Regions from separate parts of the Thalassospira sp. MCCC 1A02898 genome, predicted to be linked through region 1. Evidence: predicted binding sites of a transcription regulator. Region 1 holds the regulator's gene; each other region holds the start of a gene.
What was found. The regulator LexA, encoded in region 1, represses DNA repair genes until DNA is damaged. The targets are predictions, from matches to a motif close to ATGTTCTANTTTGGTTC.
Positions count from the first base shown of each region.

Region 1 (4,199 bases):
GCTTGGACTGGAATGTCAGGCTCAGTTTTCTGGGCGACAGCGATCTTGCAATTGGCGATCAGGTGCGGGCAAAGGCGCGCCTTTTTCCGTTGCGCCCGCCCGCTGTGCCCGGTGATCCGGATTTCGCGCGCAATCTTTATTTCAGCAATATTGGCGCGTCCGGTTTTGTGTTTGGCCGTCAGTTCGAAATTCTTCAAAACGATAAATATATCAAAAACAATGATGTGTGGAATGTTATTGAAGCAGCGCGTCAGTATGTGTCCGCAACAATAAGCGACAAAATGACCGGCCCCGAAACCGGCATTGCCAAGGCCCTGATCATTGGCGAACGCGGTGAAGTCACCCCCGATATTGCCGATGATCTTCGCAAATCCGGCCTTGCGCACTTGCTGGCGATTTCGGGCCTTCATATGGGGTTGCTGTGCGGGACGTTGTTTTTCCTGATCCGCTTCGGGTTGGCCGCCATTCCATCAATTGCCTTGCGCTATCCGATCAAGAAATGGGCGGCGATGGCGGCGATGCTGGCAGGCTTGGTTTATCTAGGATTATCCGGGGCGACCATTCCGACCCAGCGCGCCTTTGTCATGTTGCTTGTGGTCTGGCTGGCCTTGCTGCTCGATCGCCGTGCGATATCATTGCGCCTTGTGGGTGTTGCCGCGATCATTGTATTGATCCTTCGGCCTGATGCCGCACTTGGGGCCAGTTTCCAGCTCTCCTTTGCCGCCGTTGGCGCGCTGGTTGCGTTTTATGACGGGCCGGGGCGGCGCTGGCTGGATCGGCAGGGGATGCTGTCCTGGTATGAACGTGCTGGCCTTTATCTTGCCGGGTTGCTGCTGACCAGTCTGATCGTGACGGCGGTGACAGCCCCCATCATCGGCTATCATTTTGGCCGTATTTCAATGCTGGGCGTACTCGCCAATCTGGTCGCCATTCCGGTCATGGCATTCTGGGTGATGCCCTGGATCGTCGTGACGCTGGCGTTGATCCCGATTGGGTTATCGGGGCTCTCACTGGCCGCGATGAAGCCCGGTTTGACGGTGTTGTTGGAAACAGCCGAACTGGTCGCTGCACAGGACTGGGGGCTTTGGTATGTCTCGGGCCTTGATATGCTGGCGGTTGCCTTGGGCCTGTTTGCATTGGCCTGGATCGTTATCTGGCGCGACAAGGTGATGATCGTGCCGGTCCTTCCGCTGATTGTTGCCGCCATCATCTTTCAGGCACTGCACAAAGAACCCGAAATCCTGATATCGGGCGACCGCGAAAGCTGGGCTGTTTACGATCCCGATGCCGGTATCCTGCATACCTCATCGCGGCTGAATGACTTTCAGAAAGGCATCTGGATGAGCCGCTTTGGCATCCGCCCCGAACACGAACAAAGCCGCGTACAGGCCTGCCAGAACGACCCGTGCTCCCTTGGTGTTAGCGCTAACACTCTTCCATCGCGGATCATTGTCGCAAGCCGGATTGCCAATCCGTTTTATGCCTGCCGCAACGCTGATATCATTGTTAGTTTGAAAACAGATCTACCAACCACCTGCCAGGCCTCTGGCGCGCGCACTGTCATTGATGATGACGTTCTGTGGTGGCAGGGCGGTGTTGCGATCAAACTGCCGTCTGAGGCTGGCGAAAAGCCAGAAATCAACACCGTCCGCGCGGAAACCGGCAATTGGCCCTGGATCATCATCGGCGGCAGAGCAGGGCGCTAACAACCTGATCTCACACAAAACAAAAACGCCCGGGTGTGTGCACCGGGCGTTTCTGTTTATAACTTCGCGCAAGCAATCAGTACTGACGCAGCAGCCCGACCAAACGGCCCTGAATGCGCACACGATCTGGCGACAGGGCGCGGGTTTCATAGCGTGCGTTGGCCGGTTCCAGCAGAACTTCACCACGGCCACGTTTCAGGCGCTTAAGCGTGGCTTCGCTGTCATCTACGAGTGCCACCACGATGGTACCGTCATGGGCCTGTTCGCAGCGCTGGATCAGGACGGTGTCGCCATCAAGAATACCAGCATCAATCATCGAATCCCCCGATACTTCAAGGGCATAGTGATCACCGGCACCAAGCAGGGCGGCCGGGACCTGTACCATGGTCGTTTGATCGCGAAGGGCCTCGATCGGTGTACCGGCAGCAATCCGGCCATAGAGCGGCAAACCAACGGATTCTCCGGCCTCCGAGAAGGCGGTTGGCACCGTGGTTGGCCGATGCGCGGCCTTTCGCACACTGGCAAGCGAGGTCACATTGTTTGGCGTTTCCGGGGCGTCATCATCGCTGTTTTCCGGAAGTCTGACGACCTCAAGCGCGCGTGCACGGTGCGCAAGGCGGCGGATAAAGCCGCGTTCCTCAAGGCCTGTGATCAGGCGGTGAATGCCGGATTTGGATTTAAGGTTCAGGGCCTCTTTCATTTCATCGAAAGAGGGCGAAATCCCGTGATCGCGAAGGTAATTGTCTATATAGACCAGCAACTCATATTGCTTGCGCGTCAGCATGTTATTTCCCGAACCTGTAAAAAGAACAAAAAGGATACACAGATGTTCTACTTTAGTTCTTTTCGCGGGTCAAGCAGCTCTGTGCGATTTGACGGAAAAACCGAACAATCGCCGTGATCCTTCAAAAAATATGAATAGTCGGCGGTTTGTGGGGACAGGAAGCTAGTCCGCGATGAAGGTGCCCGATTTGCCACCTTCTTTTCGGGTGACCCGCAAATCGGTAATCCTCATACTTTTATCAACCGCCTTGCACATGTCAAAAACCGTGAGTGCCGCGACCGAGGCAGCAGTCAGGGCTTCCATCTCGACACCGGTCTTGCCGGTTGTCTTGCAGGTGGCAGTGATATCGACCGCATCGACACCCTCGACCAGTTCGAGATCGACAGTGACAGAGGTCAGGGGCAGGGGGTGACAAAGCGGGATCAGATCGGGGGTCTTTTTGGCGCCCATGATCCCGGCAAGCTGGGCGATGCCAAGAACATCGCCCTTTTTATGGCCGCGCGCCGCAATCAGCTTGGCCGTTTCGGAAGACATCAGAACCCGTGCCTTGGCAATGGCGGTGCGTGCAGTTTCTGCCTTGGCCGAAATATCGACCATCACCGCGTTGCCACCGGCATCAATATGGGAAAGCTTGTCTGCCATTGGTTCTGTCCAGTATTGATCAGGCCGCAAGGCCGAGCAGGTTGCGGGTGGCGGTTGCGACGTCGTCCTGGCGCATCAGGCTTTCGCCGATCAGGAAACACTCAGCGCCGACCTTTGCCATGCGGGCAAGGTCGTCCGGGGTAAACAGGCCGCTTTCAGCCACCAGCAACCGATCATCGCCGACCATGCTTGCCAGTTCCTCGGTCGTGGTGAGCGAGATTTCCATGGTCTTGAGGTTGCGGTTATTGATCCCGACCAAACGTGACTTGAGCTTGAGCGCACGTTCGAGTTCCGGGGCGTTATGTACCTCGATCAAAACATCCATGCCAAGGCTGTGTGCGGCATCTTCAAGCTCAGCCGCCAAGCTATCTTCAAGGGCTGCCATGATCAGAAGGATGCAATCCGCACCAAGCGCACGTGCCTCGGTGATCTGATAGGGATCAACCATGAAGTCCTTGCGAAGGGCCGGAAGATCGACCGCCGCACGGGCCGCCACCAGATAGCTGTCATCGCCCTGGAAATAGGGGATGTCGGTCAGAACCGACAGGCAGCTTGCCCCGCCAGCCTTATAGGCCTTGGCGAGTTCCGGCGGATTGAAGTCCGGGCGGATCAGCCCCTTGGACGGGGATGCCTTCTTGATTTCGGCAATCAGGCCATAACGGCCATCGGCAACACTGGTTTCAAGGGCCTTGATAAAACCACGCGGGGCTGATTGCGCCTTTGCCTCGGCCTCGAGGGTGGCAAGCGTCTTGCGCGCCTTGCAGGCCGCGACATGTTCGCGTTTGTCGTTGCAGATTTTGGCTAGTACGTCGCTCACGCCGGGGTTCCTTCGTTGGTGATCTTCACAAGCCCTTTCAGGGTCTCGGCAGCCTTGCCGCTATCAATGGCGTCCGCGGCCTTTTTGATGCCGTCGGCCAGATCGCTGGCAATGCCGGTGACCACAAGAGCCGCGCCGGCATTCATCAGGACGATGTCGCGGTACGGGCTTTTCTTGGCGGCCAGAAGGTCGGTAATCGCCTTGGCATTGACATCGGCATCACCACCCTTGAGGTCGTCAAGCGTTACGG
Region 1 covers NZ_LPXK01000013.1:48,022-52,220, forward strand. Annotated here, with positions in the region: gene AUQ41_RS16855 (ComEC/Rec2 family competence protein) at 1-1,706, shown strand, start outside; gene lexA (transcriptional repressor LexA) at 1,783-2,490, opposite strand; gene moaC (cyclic pyranopterin monophosphate synthase MoaC) at 2,653-3,132, opposite strand; gene trpC (indole-3-glycerol phosphate synthase TrpC) at 3,152-3,949, opposite strand; gene trpD (anthranilate phosphoribosyltransferase) at 3,946-4,199, opposite strand, start outside.

Region 2 (4,199 bases), on a different contig from region 1:
ATCTCGCACGATCCCTTGGGCGCGCGGCGCTTGCCAAGGGTGAGGAGCCGGCACAGCCGGGCATAAGATGCGCGATCCGTCGGATAACACAGCAAGGATGGACCATCCATCGGATCAAGCCGACAGCCGACAATGTAACTCAACCGGTCGGCATAATTGCGATGTGCGGTATGACCGCGCACCACCCCGGCCAGCGTGTTGTGATCGGTAATCGCAATCGCATGCAAGCCCTTGGTGGCGGCGGTCAGGACCAGTTCCTCGGCATGCGAGGCCCCACGCAGGAAGGAAAAATTGCTGCTGACATGCAGTTCGGCATAGGCCGGATCATCGGTGCTGTTGGTTTGTTTGGTCATGGCATCAAATCACATCACCCGGCAAACAAACCATGCACCGACCAGATATCCTGCCCGGCATGGCCACTGCGAAACAGCCAGATCAAGCGGCCTTTCTGATCACAAATGCGGAAATAATCGCGTGTCATGTGCGACAGGGCGTAATGATCCCGGTCCAGATGGCTCCACCATTCCGGGCAGATGCGCTCTGGCCCGTCGGCCTGCAAGACATCAATCATCATCTTGCGCCAGCGCAGTTTTGTCGGCGCGCCGTTGGCACTGCGTTCCATGACATCAACCGGTTCAGGCGGATCAATCAGACGCACCGGGCGTTTGGGCAAAGGCGCATCGGTCAGGCGGCCCGGTTTGGCCGCCCCGGTGGGCGGCTGCCGGATGGCAGCCCGTTCGGGCAGGTGGCTGGCGTGATGGGCCGGGCGATACAAAATGTCCTTTGGCCCCAAATGATGGGCTATGCGATCAAGCAGTTGGGCAAGTGCGATATGATCGCTGCTGTCTTCCTGTTTGCGATCAAGCCGGACCTGACGAAAGGCGACATGTTCGACCCAGGGGGCATAGACAATCACCTGTTCGATGCCAAACCCGGTATCAACCCCGGGCATCTTTTCCGCAAGCAGACGCAGGATATGGCTTTCGGACTGGCAGGGCGTGCCCGTCGTGGTGGTGATGGTATGGGCATGGCCATCGACCCGAATGGACCGGACGATCAGACGCCGCAGACCAAGGTTTTCATCGCGTAGCTTGGCGCAAAGCTCGGCGACCATGCTTTCAATTGCATGCGCCAGCGTGTCTGCACTCCCCAATGGTTCGCCAAAGCTTTGTTTGATCAGCCACGGCGCATCGGGCAGCTCAAAATTCAGATGTTCGGGCAGACGGCCATAAAACTGATCAAGGCGATGCAACACATCTGGCCCAAGGCGGGTGGTGATATTGGCACGCGGCAGCGGCGTAATATCGCCCAGTTGTTTCAGGCCAAGCCGCGACAGAACCGCGTTGATGTCATCAGACAGCCGCAGGCACGATACCGGAAACTCGGCCGCAATCCCGTGATCCCGCGGCAGCGACAAAATGCGCTCATCTGACGTGCCCTGATGGCCTCCTGTATGGCAACGCGCCGCGGCCCATGCCGCCCCGGCGGTATCGGCAATGGCGGTGCGGGCAGCAATGCCTTGGGCCTTCATGTCGTGCAGGATTTGTTTGATCATGGCACTTTCGCCGCCAAACAAATGACTGCCACCAGTGATTTCAAGCCATAGACCGGCATCGCCATTAAGCCCATGCGCATGCAAGTCCCGATCCGGCGCAATCCATGGGCTATAGCGGTCCATGAAGCGCACCAGACGGGCAAATTTGCCATCGCAGAGTTCAGAATCTTCGGGGCTGTCCTGAAGATCGGGCAGGATGCTGCGCGCATCAGAAAGGCGCATGCCGCCATGAAGTCCGGCCTTTTGTGCCGCTGCATTCAGGCCGCAAACGAGCACGCCCTTGTGGTCACTGAGGGTGATCACGTGCGGGGTGGCTTGTGTGTTTGAGGCCTGTGGGGCAGTTTTCGGATTGTCAGCATCGCGGGGCTGATCAGGCGTGGGCGTGCCTGTCTTGTGTTGAGGCTTCTGACAGTCGGTTTTCCAGTGGGTCAGCCACAGATAAAGAAAACGTTGTTGCATCGGTTTTGACTTTCCAGCTTCCCGGTCGGACCCCGCGTCCCCCGATCAGGCTGAGATGATGGTCGTTTCCTGTTGGTCGTTCTGTTGGTTCCAAGGCGTTTACAGGTGTTATTTGCCAGCGCGTCCACGCGCTTGAGGTCGGAATGCGCCCGTTTCTGGCAAGCGGGCGCAAAACAATGATGCGTGTGCCGCCACTTTCACAGGCCAGTTGCAGGCGCCTTGCCGTGGTCAGGTCATAGTCGGTGGTTTCAATGATCACGGCCCGGACTTGGCCTGATTTTGCCACTTCCTCACAGGTCCAAAGAGCGGTGGCCTGTTGATCGACCGTCATCATCAATGGTTCGGGTTCAAGAACCGTCATCGGCAAGGACAGGGCATAAAACCCGCCCTGATCAAGGGCGCGACGCTGCCGGATCCAGAAGATGCCCTTGTCGGATGGCGGGGCAGATGGGGCATCAGAGGGGGCATCCACAGACAATGTCGCCAGATACCACGCCAGAAGCGATGCGGCGCAATCATCATGGCTGCACAACACTTCATGCAACCCAATCGGGGCAAGACCGCCGATGCTGATATGATCGCGCAGGAACGTGCCGCCAAAGGCACGCGCAATTACCCCGTCTGCCCGATCTGGCCCACCGGACAGACAGGAAACCTGAACCTTCCATTGCTGCTCGGCCCGCGCCAAAGCCGCGCGTGCCTGATGAATGCGTCTGTCTGACATTTTATTGTTCCTGTTTTGTTCTGCTTTATGTGGTCAAAGCGGAACAGGAGTCAAGGCGTATCCAATCGGGTTTTTCAGGATCGGGGATATGTGGTTGAAGCAAAAGAAAACCCGACATTCGCAAATGCCGGGTTTTCCTGAATACATGTCTGAGTGCAGATCAGATTTCCGGGAACCAGGCCCCGAGAACACCGAATTCTTCAAGCTTGGAGACAATGGCTTCTGCGGCTTCTTCGGCGGTCTGATCGGATGTATTGACCGTGATCTCGGCGTTTTCCGGGCGCTCATAGGGGCTGTCGATCCCGGTGAAGTTCGCGATCTCACCGGCACGGGCCTTTTTATAAAGGCCCTTCACATCGCGCTGTTCGCAGACTTCAAGCGGGGTGTCGATAAACACCTCGATAAACTCGTCTTTTTCAACAAGGCTGCGCGCCAGTTGGCGTTCGCTTTTGAACGGCGAGATAAAGGACACCAGCGTGATCACACCGGCATCGACAAACAGCTTGGCGGTTTCACCAACACGGCGGATGTTTTCCACGCGATCGGCATCGGTAAAGCCAAGATCCTTGTTCAGGCCATGACGGACATTGTCGCCATCAAGGGTGTAGGTATGTTTGCCAAGGGCATGGAGCTTTTTCTCAACCAGGTTGGCGACGGTGGATTTGCCCGCACCCGACAGGCCGGTGAACCACAGAATGACCGATTTCTGGCCTTTCTGATAGGCACGCGCGCCCTTGTTGATATCCATTTCCTGCCATTTGATGTTGGTTGCACGACGCAGGGAATGGTTGACCATGCCCGCCCCAACGGTGGCGTTGGTAAAGCGGTCAATAATGATGAAGCGGCCCGAATGACGGTTCTGATCATAGGGATCAAAGGCCAACGCCTTGTCGGCCGAGATATTGGCAATCCCGACTTCATTGAGCTCAAGCGTCTTGCCAGCCACATGTTCAAGCGTGTTCACATTGACCTTGTATTTAAGGTCGCTGATCTGCGCATTGGCAACCTGTGCGCCCATCTTGATCAGATAGGGACGGCCGGGCAGAAGGTGATCTTCGTGCATCCAGATGATGCGGGCTTCGAACTGATCGGCAAAGTCGGGTTTGGCATCCGCATGTGCCAAAATGTCACCACGCGAAATGTCGATTTCATCTTCAAGGGTCAGGGTGATCGCCTGACCGGCAATGGCTTCTTCAAGGTTACCATCAAAGGTGACGATGTCCTTGACCTTGCTGGTCTGACCCGATGCGGTAACGACAACCTCGTCACCCGGTTTGACGCGGCCTGATGAAATGGTGCCGGAAAATCCCCGGAAATCAAGGTTCGGGCGGTTGACCCACTGCACTGGCAAACGGAACGGCTTTTCAATCGCATCCTGTTCGACCTGCACATCTTCAAGATGGGCCAGAAGCGTCGGGCCGGAATACCAGGGCGTATTGGCGCTCGGCTCGATCATGTTAT
Region 2 covers NZ_LPXK01000010.1:358,097-362,295, reverse strand. Annotated here, with positions in the region: gene AUQ41_RS10810 (error-prone DNA polymerase) at 1-353, opposite strand, end outside; gene AUQ41_RS10805 (DNA polymerase Y family protein) at 368-2,014, opposite strand; gene AUQ41_RS10800 (ImuA family protein) at 1,926-2,738, opposite strand; gene cysN (sulfate adenylyltransferase subunit CysN) at 2,899-4,199, opposite strand, start outside.
Region 2: AUQ41_RS10800 (ImuA family protein) is a predicted target of LexA. The motif match lies at 2,743-2,759, and genes of this name have one in related genera.

Region 3 (4,199 bases), 200 kb from region 1:
CTTGTAGCCGCGTGTTTTTGCCTCTGGCAATTGGGCGAACCATTCACGGATGGGTGTGAACGCACCGGTATAGGTCACCGGGTTGGAACGCGGGGTTCTGCCAATCGGGCTTTGGTCAATATCAATGATCTTGTCGATCAGCTCGACACCCTTGATCTCGTCATGCGCGCCAGGGTGATGGCGGGCATTATGCATCCGCTTGGCCAGCGCCTTATACAGCGTCTCAATCACAAGGCTTGATTTACCGCCGCCCGAAACCCCGGTCACGCAGATGAACTTGCCGAGTGGGAAATCTACATCAATGCCCTGCAGGTTGTTGGCAGTCGCCCCTTTGATGGTAATCGCCTTGCCATTGCCCTTGCGGCGTTCCTTTGGAACTGCGATCTGCTCAACACCAACAAGGTATTTACCCGTCAGGCTGTCTGGGTTTTGCTGGATCTGTTCCGGGGTACCTTCGGCAACGATACGGCCGCCATGAATACCCGCACCCGGGCCCATATCCACAACATAGTCGGCCGCCCGAATGGCGTCTTCGTCATGTTCAACGACAAGAACCGTGTTGCCAAGGTCGCGCAACCGTTTCAGCGTTTCAAGCAGGCGGTCATTGTCGCGCTGATGCAGACCTATTGAAGGCTCATCAAGCACATACAAAACACCTGTCAGGCCCGAACCGATCTGGGACGCCAGCCGGATACGCTGGCTTTCGCCGCCGGAAAGGGTGCCGGATGTGCGCGACATCGATAAGTAATCCAGGCCGACATCGCGCAGGAATCGCAGACGATCATTGATTTCGCGAAGGATACGACGCGCAATCTCGGTTTCTTTTGCGTTCAGCTTATCTTCGAGTGCCAGGAACCAATCGGCGGCCTTGGCAATCGAAAGATCCGTGACCTGCGAAATGTCGCAGCCATCAACCTTTACCGCCAGTGCTTCGGGTTTCAGGCGTTTGCCCGCACAGGTCGGGCAGTGCGATACCATCTGGTATTTGGACAGTTCATCACGGGCCCACTGACTGTCGGTTTCACGCCAGCGTCGCGACATATTGGGAATGACACCTTCAAACGGACGCGAAACCTTATAGCTGCGTGATCCGTCATCATAGGTGACAGTCACTTCTTCGTCGCCAGATCCATGCAGGATGATGTCCTGTGCTTTCTTGGGCAGTTTTTCCCACGGCACATTGGTTTTGAAGTCGAAGTGCTTGGCGACCGATTTCAGGGTCTGGAGATAGTATTTCGATGTTGTGCTGGCCCATGGGGCCACAGCGCCGCCTTCAAGTGTTTTGCTTTCATCTGGCACGACCAGCATCGGGTCGAATTCCATTTGGGTTCCGAGGCCATCACAGGCCGGGCAGGCACCAAACGGGTTGTTGAATGAAAACAGTCGCGGTTCGATTTCCTCGATGGTGAAGCCGGATACCGGGCAGGCGAACTTTGCCGAAAAAACAGTGGTTTCGCCGGTTTTGGCATCTTCGGTCAAAACGATACCGTCGGTAAGTTCAAGCGCTGTTTCAAAACTGTCCGCCAGACGGGTTGAAATGCCATCCTTGACGATCAGGCGATCAACCACGATTGAAATATCGTGTTTGAGCTTCTTGTTCAGTTCTGGAGCTTCGTCGATGTCATACATTTCGCCATCGATTTTGACACGCTGGAAGCCGCGCGCGCGAAGTTCACGCAGTTCTTTTTTGTATTCACCTTTACGGCCACGCACGATCGGGGCCAGAAGGTAAAGACGCGTACCTTCCTCCATCTCCATCACGCGGTCGACCATTTGCGAAACGGTCTGACTGACAATCGGCAGACCTGTGGCGGGCGAATAGGGGATACCGACACGCGCCCACAACAGACGCATATAGTCATAAATCTCAGTCACGGTGCCGACGGTCGAACGCGGGTTTTTCGAGGTCGTCTTTTGTTCGATAGAAATGGCTGGTGACAGCCCGTCGATATATTCGACATCGGGCTTTTGCATTAGCTCAAGGAACTGGCGGGCATAGGCCGACAGGCTTTCGACATAGCGGCGCTGACCTTCGGCATAGATCGTATCAAAGGCCAGAGAACTTTTGCCTGATCCCGACAGACCGGTAATCACCACAAGGGAATCGCGCGGCAGTTCAACATCAATGTTCTGAAGGTTGTGTTCTTTCGCACCGCGAACCGAGATTTTCGTCAGCATGTCGGGCCTTTTGTTCCTGAATTGTTCGGAAAGTGTATAGAGGAGCCGTAAGCTATACGCAAGCGCACCCCTGACAGTTCCTGTCAGTATTTGTCAGGAGATCCGCAATTAACAACCCGATGCATGACAAAGCCACGAAAAAGCCCGCCGAACAAGACCGGCGGGCTTCATAAATCCTGTGACCGGAACGGTCAGGTTTTTGATCTGGCTTAGCCTTTGGTAACCGTACGACCGGTTGCACCGAGATCCTTGAAAGCTTCTTCGAGGCGTGCTGCCATCGACAGTTCAGCTTCGCGGATCCAGACGCGCGGATCATACTGTTTTTTGTAGGGCTGATCGGTTTCCGGGTCGACCTGATACTGGAACGCACGTGCGTTGGCTTCGACATACTCGCCAACCGGGCGGGCATAGGCGAACTGGGTATCGGTATCGATATTCATCTTGAAGCAGCCATAGCTGACAGCTTCTTCGATTTTCTCTTTTTCCGAACCGGAACCGCCATGGAATACGAAGTCGAGCGGGCGATCACCCAGACCGTGCTTTTCAGCCACGTATTTCTGGCTTTCCAGAAGGATCTCTGGGCGGAGCTTCACGTTGCCCGGCTTGTAAACGCCGTGCACGTTGCCAAACGCCGCCGCGACCGAGAAGTGACCAAGCGGCGAGAGACGACGATAAGCTTCTTCGACTTCTTCCGGGCGGGTGTAAAGGCGCGGATCGATTTCCTCAACCGAGGTATCAAGCTCATGCCCGATACCGTCTTCTTCTCCACCGGTGACGCCCAGTTCGATCTCAAGGCTCATCTCGATGGCGGACATCCGTTTCAGGAAGGTCTCGCAGGTCGCAAGGTTGTCTTCGACGGATTCTTCGGACAGATCCAGCATATGAGAGCTGTATAGCGCCTTGCCAGTTTCGGCATAGGCCTTTTCGCTCCATTTCAGCATTTCATCGACCCATGGCACAAACTTGCGGTTTGCGTGGTCGGTATGCATTACAACAGCAACGCCGTAATGTTCGGCCAGAAGCTGTGCATGACGCGCAGCAGATACGGCGCCGAGAACACGGGCCGCAGCAGCGTCCTTGATGCCCTTGCCGGCAAAGAACTGTGCACCACCATTCGAAAGCTGAATGATAATGTCAGAACCGGCATTTGCAGCAGCTTCAAGGGCTGCGTTCATCGTGCTTGAAGACGTAATATTGACGGCGGGAAGGGCGTAACCGTCCTGCTTGCAGGCAGAAACGAGTTCGCGATAGGCAGCACCGGTAACAACACCGGGTTTAACGGAAGGCATGTGGGTACTCCTCCTGGGGGTCAGAGTAAAAACAGATCAGCAGCAAAATCACCTGAAGACCCTGCATACAAACTGTTACAGAGCCCAATGCATCTTCGAAATGCTGTCTCAGGTCAAGGCTTTCCGTCATAGACTTTCGGAAAATATTGCGTTTGCTCAGGCGTAACTCTGTTGCACGCCCTTGATCCAGCTTCGCGTCACATTGAACTGATCATCAAACAAGATCATATCGGCCTGATAGCCAGGTGCCAAGCGCCCGAGAATATGACCAAGCCCCAGGAACTCCGCTGGATAAAGCGACGCCATGCGAAGTGCTTCACCAAGCCCGATTTCGGCCATTTCCATGCAATTGCGCACAGCTGAAATCATATCAAGGTCCGAACCCGCCAACGTCCCATCCGCAAGCGCGCACCGCCCATTAACTGCGATGATTTCCTCATCACCCAGCTTGAAGCGTTTATCGGTGGCGCCAACCGTTGGCATGGCGTCGGTGACCAACATCATCTTGCCCTTGGCTTTGGCACGTACGGCGGTTTTTATTACGGCAGGATGGACGTGAAACCCATCCGCAATCAGGCCACACCATGTACGATCATCAGAAAGGGCTGCACCGACAACACCCGGCTCCCGATGGCTCAGGGGGCTCATGGCATTAAATAGATGCGTAAAACCCTGCATGCCTTCATCGATTGCCGACATGATATCGTCGTAGGTGCCCGCGGTGTGTCCGGC
Region 3 covers NZ_LPXK01000013.1:252,290-256,488, reverse strand. Annotated here, with positions in the region: gene uvrA (excinuclease ABC subunit UvrA) at 1-2,178, opposite strand, end outside; gene fbaA (class II fructose-bisphosphate aldolase) at 2,388-3,467, opposite strand; gene nagA (N-acetylglucosamine-6-phosphate deacetylase) at 3,624-4,199, opposite strand, start outside.
Region 3: uvrA (excinuclease ABC subunit UvrA) is a predicted target of LexA. The motif match lies at 2,189-2,205, and genes of this name have one in related genera.

Region 4 (4,199 bases), on a different contig from region 1:
AGCCCAAGGGAAAACTGACCGATCCAGTCCGTGCGCGCCTTTTGCCAGACCTTGCCGTTCTTGGTTGTGACAACTACCTCGGCAAAGGCCATCGGGGATCCGTCGGTATATCGGAAACCATAGGTCTTTGTATTGGCACTGTCTTCGATCTGCCAGCCAGCGCCATGGGCATGGGCGGGGGCAGGGACGGCCAATGGCCCTGCAATCAGCAGGGCCACAAGAACCGATAAAAGTGCAAAGCCGGTCCGTGCCATCATCATTTATCAACGGCAAAGGAAAGGGTCGCGCGGATGTTGTGGTTGCCGACACCTTCCTCGGCATCAGGCATGTCAGCCGCGACGCGCACAATCCACAAACCGGGGGCGGAAACCCGGACCTTGGCAATGCCACTGCCGGCCTCTGTGCTCAGTGTCTCGGTCGCATAGGCCCAGGAGGACGGTGTTTCGGTAAATCCGGCATAGGTTGCCAGAACCGATGTCGTCAACGGGTGGCCGTTCAAAAGGATCTGGAACTCGACATCCTCGCCGACCTTGGTGTCACGCGGATCGCTGAGCGGCACGATTTCAAGCGCATCACCAAGTGGTTTGGTAACAAAATCGGCGGCGTCTTCGGTACCCACCAGAAGCTTGGCAAACTTTTCATAGCGGGTCGATGCGATGGCATCGGGATGTTCATCGGCACCGCCAGCCTGCCAGCCATCGGGGGTCTGGGACCAGACAACACCCAGACGATGGCCGGAAATCCAGGCCGCGGCATCGGGCACTTCAAACGTACCGATCAGATTGGGCGCGTTGTCATTTTGGGAAATCGCAATGTCGTTCGTGCCATCGGCGGTGATCAGCGTGGCGCGCACATCATTTACGCCTTCTGCTTCTTCCGGAAGGCCAAACTGATGGGTCGAATCAAGGATAAGTGTCGCATTCTCGCCCGGCTTCGCTGTTGCTGGCGATTGGCTTGCGATGAATTCATGGGCGTTTGCCGACAGACCGATCAAAAGCGTTGCGGCACCAATCACCATGCTTGCTGCGAACTTTGGTTGAAACATTTGCGTTCCTTTGGGAAATTGTTTTTATGGAAGAACCATGTGCGGGTGTGAACTTTTCAAAAAAGATCATACTCGTCAAGCCGTTGATTGTGAGAGGTAGTCAAAATGACCCGCGTGACCGTATCGATTGAAGACGATCTGATGGAGGCGTTTGACGCGTTTCTTGATCACCGCGGCTATACCAACCGTTCAGAGGGATTTCGCGATCTGATCCGTGAAAAGCTTCAGAACACCAAGCTTGAAGACAATGCCGACGGGGTCGGGATTGCGGTTCTGAACTATGTCTATGATCACGAGGAACGTATGCTGGCATCACGCTTGATGAGCACCCAGCACGAACACCACAATCTGACGGTTTCCACGGTGCACTTCCATATTGATCATGATACCTGCCTTGAAAGCGTGACATTGCGCGGGCGGCTTTCTGAAATCCGTGCCTTTGCCGACAAGGTTCTGGCGCAGCCGGGCGTGCGCCACGGGCAGCTTTATACCGTGCCGGGCGAGCTACATGTCGAAAGCCATCATCATGGGGATGATCACCATGGACATGCGCACAAGCACGAACATCTTAAAATCATCACCTGATAGCATTGCCAAACCGTCACTGACCCCACGCCCCTCTGTTGCCGGGCGGGCGATTGATGCGTCTGTTCTCTGAAAGTTCTGCTCGAAGCAATGAGAACAAACTTGCAACATCCGAATTTTTGTGAGAATGTTCGCATTATGTTCTCAGTTGTTTTGTCCATAAGAACGCAGTGGCAGGCTGCGGCAACAGGCAAAACAGTCTAGCGGTGGCGTTCCGCATTATAGGTCCGGGGAACCGCCTGCGTTGCATCCAACCCGGCCCTGTGGAATAAGAGAGTTCGAGCAATGATTCAGACCGCGCTGCATTTGGTGGATAAGGATACTATGGATAAGCAGAAGGCACTCGAAGCCGCCCTTGGGCAGATCGAACGGGCATTTGGCAAAGGTTCGATTATGAAGCTGGGTCAGCGCGAAAGCGCCGTTGATATCTCAGCCATTTCAACCGGTTCGCTCGGTCTTGATATCGGACTGGGCATTGGCGGTCTGCCGCGTGGCCGTATCGTCGAAATCTATGGTCCGGAAAGTTCGGGTAAAACCACGCTGGCGTTGCACACGGTTGCCGAAGCCCAGAAGCTTGGCGGGACTTGTGCGTTTGTCGATGCCGAACACGCGCTTGACCCGGGATATGCCCGCAAGCTGGGTGTGAATACCGACGAACTCCTGATTTCCCAGCCCGATGCCGGTGAACAGGCCCTTGAAATCGCTGACACGCTGGTGCGTTCTGGCGCGATTGATGTTCTGGTCGTCGATTCGGTTGCGGCCCTTGTCCCGCGCGCCGAACTTGAAGGTGAGATGGGCGATACGCACGTTGGTCTGCAGGCCCGCCTGATGAGCCAGGCACTGCGTAAACTGACAAGCTCCGTTTCGCGTTCGAACTGCATGGTCATCTTCATCAACCAGATCCGTATGAAGATCGGTGTGATGTTTGGCAGCCCGGAAACCACCACCGGCGGTAACGCGCTTAAATTCTATGCCTCTGTCCGTTTGGATATCCGTCGTATCGGTCAGATCAAGGACCGCGACGAAGTCGTTGGTAACCAGACGCGTGTCAAGGTCGTCAAAAACAAGATGGCCCCGCCGTTCAAACAGGTCGAATTCGACATCATGTATGGCGAAGGCATTTCCAAGATGGGTGAAATCCTTGATCTTGGCGTCAAGGCCGGTATCGTCGAGAAATCCGGTTCCTGGTTCTCCTATAACTCGACCCGTATCGGTCAGGGCCGCGAGAACGCCAAGAGCTTCCTGCGCGAGAACCCGGAAATGACCAAGGAGATCGAAAACAGCATTCGCGAGAGTGCCGGTCTGATCGCCGAAGCCATGACCAATATGAGCGAAGACGAACCGGTCAACGACGATTGATCTGATCAATCTGGCGACATAATTTCAAAGGGTGGGGTACAAATGTATCCCGCCCTTTTTGCTGCAATACCCTATGGCGGAGATAAAGCCGTGGTTACTTGTTATGTGAAATACATGCTCGACAGCTACAAGGTCCCTGAATTCGAGACCTATGCCAAACGCTGGATCCCCATCGTCACTCGCATGGGCGGAACCCATCATGGCTATTTCTTGCCTCATGAAGGGGCCAGCAATGCTGCTTATGCGCTGTTTAGCTTTCCAAGCCTTGCCGACTATGGGGATTACCGCAAACGCATGGCCGATGATCCCGAATGTCAGGAAGTGTTTGAAATGGAAGTGCGCAATCGTAGCATCATTTCCTATGAGCGCAGCTTCATGCGCCCGGTTTTGGAATGATCCGGGCATGATGCTTGGGGTGAATGCGTTGTCAAATTTCGCGTGAAATAATGGTTTTCTGCTGCCATTGGCTTGGCGTTTTGCCTGTAATCCGCAGGAATTCACGATTGAAGTTGGACTTGGTATTAAATCCGCTTTCAAGCATCGTGTTGGTCACATTTTCCCCCGCGTCAAGCATGCGGCAGGCATGCTCAATCCGGTATTTATTGATATAGCGCGACACGTTTTCACCGGTCGTGGTGTTGATCGCCATTGAAATCTGTTTGAGCGGACGTCCCATGCGTCGGGAAATGCGGGCAAGGGTTAGATCCGGATCAAGATACAACCGTTCCTGTGTCTGTAACGCGTTGAGTTCGTTCATGATGGCCTGACATTGCTCAGAACTCAATGCGGCCTGGCTATCATCGACCGGGTCCTTCAATGCGACATCAATCGCAATGTCTGGCGACAGGCTGAGAAAGCCAATTGTCAGCAGCGCGATTGACGAGGTGACGCTGAGAATTACACCGGCAATCTCATCGTTCCCGTCAATCTTGGCTAGCAATATCAGAAGGTCGCTGATGGCTGATATGATTAGTGCAATGGCAATAAAACGCCAGACCAATGCGGGGATCTGTCCCGATGTCAGACGCATATGTGCAAAATCACCCCGTTGGCGACGAAGCATCACCAAAATTGCCGATCCATATCCGACAAACAGGCTGCACAAGACAGCATCAATCACGACAGGCAAAAAGAAGACACAGAGCGCGACAAGTGCTGGCATCGAAAAATGCAGCAGATCCCCGCGTTGTAAACGGGCGCGAAGGCTTGC
Region 4 covers NZ_LPXK01000009.1:230,667-234,865, forward strand. Annotated here, with positions in the region: gene AUQ41_RS07775 (hypothetical protein) at 1-260, opposite strand, end outside; gene AUQ41_RS07780 (DUF4198 domain-containing protein) at 257-1,045, opposite strand; gene nikR (nickel-responsive transcriptional regulator NikR) at 1,151-1,630, shown strand; gene recA (recombinase RecA) at 1,916-2,989, shown strand; gene AUQ41_RS07795 (NIPSNAP family protein) at 3,080-3,385, shown strand; gene AUQ41_RS07800 (AraC family transcriptional regulator) at 3,417-4,199, opposite strand, start outside.
Region 4: recA (recombinase RecA) is a predicted target of LexA. The motif match lies at 1,758-1,774, and genes of this name have one in related genera.